2 regions of the Janthinobacterium sp. 64 genome follow, and region 2 is predicted to be linked to the other one. Evidence: predicted binding sites of a transcription regulator. Region 2 holds the regulator's gene; the other holds the start of a gene.
The links. Region 2 encodes FliA, which starts transcription of late flagellar genes. Its sites were predicted from a motif close to CTAAAGTTTNNNNNNNNNNNGCCGNTA; they were not measured.
Positions count from the first base shown of each region.

Region 1: CLU91_RS22220 (DUF5610 domain-containing protein) is a predicted target of FliA. The motif match lies at 1,952-1,978, and genes of this name have one in related genera.

Region 1 covers NZ_PHUG01000001.1:5,065,698-5,069,105, reverse strand. Annotated here, with positions in the region: gene CLU91_RS22230 (HPF/RaiA family ribosome-associated protein) at 1-36, shown strand, start outside; gene CLU91_RS22225 (GGDEF domain-containing protein) at 299-1,264, shown strand; gene CLU91_RS22220 (DUF5610 domain-containing protein) at 1,266-1,880, opposite strand; gene sbcB (exodeoxyribonuclease I) at 2,026-3,408, shown strand, end outside.
Region 2 covers NZ_PHUG01000001.1:2,453,216-2,456,623, forward strand. Annotated here, with positions in the region: gene motD (flagellar motor protein MotD) at 1-59, opposite strand, end outside; gene CLU91_RS10780 (flagellar motor protein) at 65-811, opposite strand; gene CLU91_RS10785 (RNA polymerase sigma factor FliA) at 793-1,524, opposite strand; gene CLU91_RS10790 (MinD/ParA family ATP-binding protein) at 1,569-2,432, opposite strand; gene flhF (flagellar biosynthesis protein FlhF) at 2,425-3,408, opposite strand, start outside.

The DNA.
Region 1 (3,408 bases), 2.6 Mb from region 2:
ATCGATACGGCTGAAGCGGAAGAAACCGCCGAGTAACTCCCCACCTGCAGGATTTCCAGAGACTGAGGCAGCCGTTCAAGGCTGCCTTTGCACATCCGGCCCCGTCTTTCGTGCGCGGTAACAAGAATGCCAAAACCATCAGCATTCCAACGCATGGACGCGAGAATGAAATAATTGTCGTATTTCCCACAGTAAGTGACGTCGAGCAAGCCTTTGCCGTTACAGCCAAGGCCGCTTTACGCTATCATGAAGCTACCGGCCCCCTGCTCGCGCGCACCGGCTTTTTGAAAGTATGATTGTGGAACAGATCGGTAATTTCGGTGCTTCAGGCTGCAACATCGGCGATTTACAGCTATTTAGCGATGCTGCGGACAGCCAGACGGCCGCCATGCTGGCGCCCTGCCCCGTCATGCGCCTCGAAGCGGGCGAAGCCATTGCCGACAGCCAGGGCACCAGCCTGTACATCGTCCTGCGCGGCTCGCTGGCCGTGGCGGCCGACACCCACACGGGCATGGATGACGGCACCGTCAGCAAGGTTTTGCCCGGCGAAAGCGTGGGCGAACAATCGGTGCTCGATGAAGCGAGCAACCTGGCTGCCATTTCCGCCCTGGAAGAAACCGATTTGCTGGTGATCGACGCGGCCGTCGTCTGGGAATTGATCGAACAATCGAACGGCCTGGCGCGCAACCTGCTGCGCTTGCTGTCCTTCCGCATCCGCGCCGCCAATGCCCTGCTGCGCCGGCGCCAGAAACTGGGCGAATTCTACCGCCAGCTGTCGATGGTCGACAGCCTGACGGGTCTGTACAACCGCGCCTGGCTGACGGATCTGCTGCCGAACATGATCATCACGGCCCACGCCAGCGGCTCGCCGCTGTCGCTGGTGATGATAGACCTCGACCATTTCAAGCGTTTCAACGACACCCACGGCCACCAGGCGGGCGACCAGGCGTTGCGCATCGCCGCGCAAGTGCTGGGCGCAGCCCTGCGTCCGACGGATTTTGCTGTGCGTTATGGTGGCGAGGAAATGATGGTGATCTTGCCCGATACCAACGAACACGTGGCCCTGCGGGTGGCCGAGCGCCTGTGCGAACGCATGCAGCATGCCGTCATCTTCGCCGACATGCGCAGCGCGCTGCCGCACATCACGGGTTCCTTCGGCGTGGCCAGCCTGGCGGCCGACCAGGACGACGAGGCGCTGATCGCCGCCGCCGACGCGGCGCTGTACCGGGCAAAAGCCTCGGGTCGCAACCGGGTCATGCTGTAGCTCAGGCAGCCTTGCTGTCGGCCGGCTTGGCCGCGTCATCCTTCTTGCTGCTGTGCGCGGCGATGAAATCCGCATAGCCCTTCTGCACCAGCTCGTACGTCTTGTCGATATTGCCGGCAATATCGCCATTGAGCACTTTCAAGCCGTCCAGGATGTCGCGCGCTTCCTTGAAGCCTTTTTCCATGCCGCCGCTGATGGTGTCCATGAACTTGCTCAGGGCCGCATCGTCGTCCATGCCGGGATTCTGTTTTTTGAACGCGTCAAAAAAACCCGTCGACAGCGACACGATGCGGCTTGCCGTCGCTTCGGCGCTATTGTCTTGCGAGGCAGCGTTCTGGATCGCATCGTCACCGTACTGGCTCTTCAGCGCTTCATTGATGTTGGTGATGGCCGTCTTGTACAGCAGCGCCAGCGGCTCGTTTTCCGAACCGATCGAGACATTCAGCGACGCCTGCATGATGGAGGCGTTCAACTGCAGCTTGCTGCGCTCGTTCACGCTCATTTCAGCGTTGACGCCGTCCTTTTTCTGGACTTTATCGTCCTTGCCGGCAACGCCCGTACTGACGGAAGTCACGGAAGGGGTGGAATTGCCGCTTGCGGCGATGGGAATTGACACGATAGACCTCCTTGAACGGGCAATATATGCCACCATGCGGGAAACGCCATGATGACCATCCTCTCATGTAGTATCGGCAGGTTTTCAGAAAACTGTAGCAGCGACGCTTTGAGCGGCCCAGATAACCAATTCAGCAACGACATCAATGACTACCCAGACTTTCCTTTGGCACGACTACGAAACCTTTGGCGCCCAGCCGCGCCGCGACCGCCCGGCCCAGTTCGCCGCCATCCGCACGGATGCCGACCTCAACGAGATCGGCGAGCCGATCATGCTGTATTGCCAGCCTGCCAATGATTTCCTGCCCGATCCGCAAGCGTGCCTGATCACGGGCATCACGCCGCAGCAGTGCTTGCAGCTGGGCGTGCCCGAGCACCAGTTCGCCGCCACCATCGAAGCGGCCTTTTCGGAACCAGGCACCATCGGCGTGGGCTACAACACCATCCGTTTCGACGATGAAGTCACGCGTTTCCTGTTCTGGCGCAACCTGATCGACCCGTATGCGCGCGAATGGAAAAACCATTGCGGCCGCTGGGACATCCTCGACGTGGTGCGCATGACGCACGCGCTGCGCCCGGAAGGCATGCAATGGCCGAAGCGCGACGATGGCCAGACCAGTTTTAAGCTGGAACACCTGAGCAAGGCCAATGGCCTGGTGCACGAAGCGGCGCACGATGCGCTGTCCGACGTGCGCGCCACCATCGCCCTGGCCCGCCTGATCCGCGAAAAGCAGCCGAAACTGTTCGAATTCTGCCTGGCCCTGCACAAGAAGGACAGGGTCGCCAGCGAAATGGGCATGCACCTGGCCGCCGCCGAGCGCCAGCCCTTCCTGCACGTGTCGGGCATGTTCCCCGCCGAACGGGGCTGCCTGGGCATCGTCTGGCCGCTGGCCACGCACCCGAGCAACAAAAATGAAATCCTCGTCTGGGATTGCGCCTACGATCCGCGCGAACTGTTCAGTCTGGACGCCGACACCATCCGCACGAGCCTGTTTACGCGCAAGGAAGCCATGCCGGAAGGCATGACGCGCCTGCCCGTGAAAAGCGTGCACCTGAACAAGTCGCCCATGCTGGTCGGCAATTTAAAAACCCTGTCGCCGGCCATGGCTGCGCAATGGGGCATCGACGTGGATGCGGCGAAGGTCAACGCCCAGCTGGCCGCCGCGGCGCCGAACATGGATGCGATCTGGGCCGAAGTGTTCCAGCGCCCGGGCGCGAATGCCGCGCTGGACGTGGATGAGGATTTGTACAACGGTTTCGTCAGCAACGACGACCGCCGTCTGCTCGAATCCCTGCGCCGCGACACGCCGGCCAGGCTGGCCACGGCCCGCCCCTCGTTTGCCGACGAGCGCCTGCAGGAACTGCTGTTCCGCTACCGCGCCCGCAATTTCCCGCAAACCCTGAGCGAAGCGGAAAGCTTGCGCTGGGAACAGCACCGCGCCGCCCGCCTGTTCGACGGCGACGGCGGCGCCCGCAACATCGAAATGCTGTTTACGGAGATCGACGTGGTGTCGGAGTCGGTCGATGAG
Region 2 (3,408 bases):
ATCAGCCAGCGGTCCTGGTTGTCCGGTTCCTCGTCATACTTCCTGCGCGCGCGCCGCATCATGCTCAGTGCTCGTGCAAGAGACTGGAAACGCGCTCTTCGATGATGCGCGTATGGTCGCCCGTGGCGATGTCGTACAGCACGGCGGCCGTGATTTCATACTGCAGCACGCGGCGCGAGACGATGGCCTTGAGTTTGTTCGCCACCGGCAGGAACAGCAGGTTGGCCAGGCCGACGCCATAAATCGTCGAGACAAACGCCACGGCGATGCCGCCGCCCAGTTTGCTCGGGTCGGTGAGGTTTTCCATCACGTGTATCAAGCCCAGCACGGCGCCCAGGATGCCGATGGTGGGCGAGTAGCCTGCCGCCGATTCCCATACCTTGACGGCCTGGCGCTCGGCCATTTCGTAGGCGGAGATTTCCACGTCGAGCAGCTGGCGCAGCTTGTCGGGCGCGATGCCGTCGACGATCATGCGCAAGCCCTTGGCATTGAAGCGGTCGGCCGTGTTTTCCATCAGGCGTTCTAGCGCCAGCGGACCGTCGCGGCGCGCCGTCAGACTCCATAGTCCGATGTCGCGCGCCAGCGCGGCGCGCGTGTCGGCGGGCGGCAGGAAGACCCAGCGCAGCATTTCCAGGCCGCGCACGAAGGTGCGCAGCCGCGTTTGCAGCAGCACGGCGCCGAAGGTGCCGATGACCACGATGGCGAAGGCGGCCGGCTGCAGCAGGGAGGCCATCTTGCCGCCTTCCAGTGCCTGGCCGACCAGGAGGCCCGCCAGCGCCAGCGCCAGCCCGATTACGCTGGACCAGTCCACGCCAGCTCCCTCAAGGTTGCGCGCAGGCGCGCGACGGCCTGGGTATGCAGCTGCGAGACGCGCGATTCGGACACGCCCATCACCGCGCCGATCTCCTTCAGGTTCAGCTCTTCTTCGTAGTACAGGCCCATGAGTATTTTCTCGCGTGGCGGCAGCGCGTCGATGGCATCGATCACGGATTGCCGGAAATCGGTATCGAGCAGGGACCGCAAGGGGTCGCTGTCCTCGTCCACGCAATGGCGGTCGAGAAAGCTGTCATTGCCGTCCGGGTCATGAAAGTCTTCGTAGTACAGCAGCTGGTGGCCGCCGCCGTCGCCCAGCATTTCCTGGTAATCGGCGAGCGACATTTTCAGCAATTTTGCCACTTCCGACTCCGTCGGCGGATGTCCCAGGCGCTGCTGCAAAATGCTCATCGCCTCTTCGATCTTGCGCATGTTCTGGCGCATGCTGCGCGGCAGCCAGTCGCTGGTGCGCAATTCGTCGAGCATGGCGCCGCGGATGCGCAGCACGGCATACGTCTCGAACTGCGCGCCATGCGTCTCTTCATAGCGGCTGATGGCGTCGAGCAGGCCGATCATGCCGGCCTGGATCAGGTCATCGACCTCGACCGAAGGCGGCAATTTCGCCTTCATATGGTGCGCCAGACGCTTCACCAGCGGAATATGCTCCGTCAGCAAATAGTCCTTGTTCGATTTCCCTTTGACCGTGTACATAGGCTGCTTATTGTTTTAACTGCTATCGTGTGCTGATGCTGGATTCAGACGCTGAACTGGTGCGGGCTCCCCGTCTGGTACAAGGTGCCACCGAGCACCGGCGCCGCCGAACGGGCCAGCCGCTCGGCCAGTCCGCGAAACGCCACCGAGGCTCCCGCCAGCGGAAAGGCATCGACCACGCTGCGGCCCAGACGCGCCGCGCGGTGCAGATACTCATCGGCAGGCACCGATCCCATCGAGGTCAGTTTCACGGCCAGGTAGCGGCTCGCCGCCTGCGCCATATTATCGTATACCACTTTTGCTTCGGATTCGGAAGCGCCGGTGACCAGAATGCCGAACGGACGGCGCCCCAGTTCCTGGCTCAGGCGCTTGATCAGGCAGTACGCCGCCTTGATCGAGGTGGCGCTGGTCGACACTTGCACCACGATATCCGACGAGGCCATCAGCGGCACGGGGAAGCAATCGCCCGCGTCGGCGACGACGCCGTCGACCAGCACGATGCCGCTCTGGCGCGCCAGCACTTCGAAAGTCTTGCCCAGGCGGCGCAGTTCGTCCTCGCCCGCATAGTCCATGCTGTCCATCAGGTGGTTGCGCGCGCCCAGGCTGGCCACGCCGAAGCCTTGCGGCACCTGGTGGATGACCTGGTTCAGGGCGCACTGCTGGCGCGCCACGTCGCGCAGGCTGGCGCCGTGCGCCAGTCCCAGGCGCGCGGCGACGCCGTCGCTGCCGCCGCTGGCGTCGAGCAGCAGCACGTCATTGCCGCCGTAGACCAGCGAGGCGCCCAGGTTGACCAGCATGGCGCCCTTGTCGTCCTGCGGCGTGGCCGATAAAAATGTCATCACGCGCGGCTGCGGGCCGGCCAGCATGCGGCGCAAGCCTTCGGCCTGGTCGAAATCGAAATTAGCCAAGGCGCACCCCGCGCGCTTCATTGTTGCGTGCGGCCGCCTGCGCCATCAGGAGCGGCAGTTCGGCATCGGAAAACTGCGTCGCCGCCGCATCGCGCTTGAGCTTGAAGGCGCGGTCGATCAGGTAGCCGCGGTCGGCCAGGTACAGGTCTTCCGGCACGCGCTGGCCGTTCGACACATAAAACAGGTTCAGTTTCTGGCGGATCACCACGTCGAGCACATTGCCGATCGAGGCCGCTTCATCGAGCTTGGTCATGATGCAGCCGGCCAAGCCGCTGCCCTGGTAGGCGCGCACGACTTCATTCAAGGTTTCCTGCGTGGCCGTGGAGTTCAGGCACAGCAAACGTTTCACGTCGGCGCCGGCGCCCGACAGCATGGCCACCTGCTCCGTCACCATCTGGTCGCGCTGGCTCACGCCCACGGTATCGATCAGCACCGTGTGCTTGTTCTTCAATTCTTTCAGGGCGATGCGCAGGTCCGCCTCGTCCTTCACCGAATGCACCATCACGCCGAGGATTTTGCCATAGATGCGCAATTGCTCATGCGCGCCGATACGATAGGCGTCCGTGGTGATCAGGGCCAGTTTTTCAGGGCCGTGGCGCATCACGCAGCGGGCCGCCAGCTTGGCCGTGCTGGTGGTCTTGCCGACACCGGTCGGGCCGACCAGCGCAAACACGCCGCCCTGCTCCAGCATGGCGTCTTCATTGGCGACGGTATTGAGGTTACGGCTCAGGACGGTCTTGATCCAGCGCATGCTTTGCGCGCCATCGAGGCCGGCGGGCAGCTTGTCGATCAGGTAGCGCGCCAGGCTGGCCGAGAAACCGGCGGCCAGCATTTCGCGCAGCACCACGGCTTTTTGCGGCTCGCGCTGCTGCGTCGAGCCCCACGAGATTTCCGCCAGCTGGGTTTCCATCATGCCGCGCATGGCGCGGATTTCATTCATCATGCCGCTCATCTCGGCGGCGGCGTTCTCTTTGAC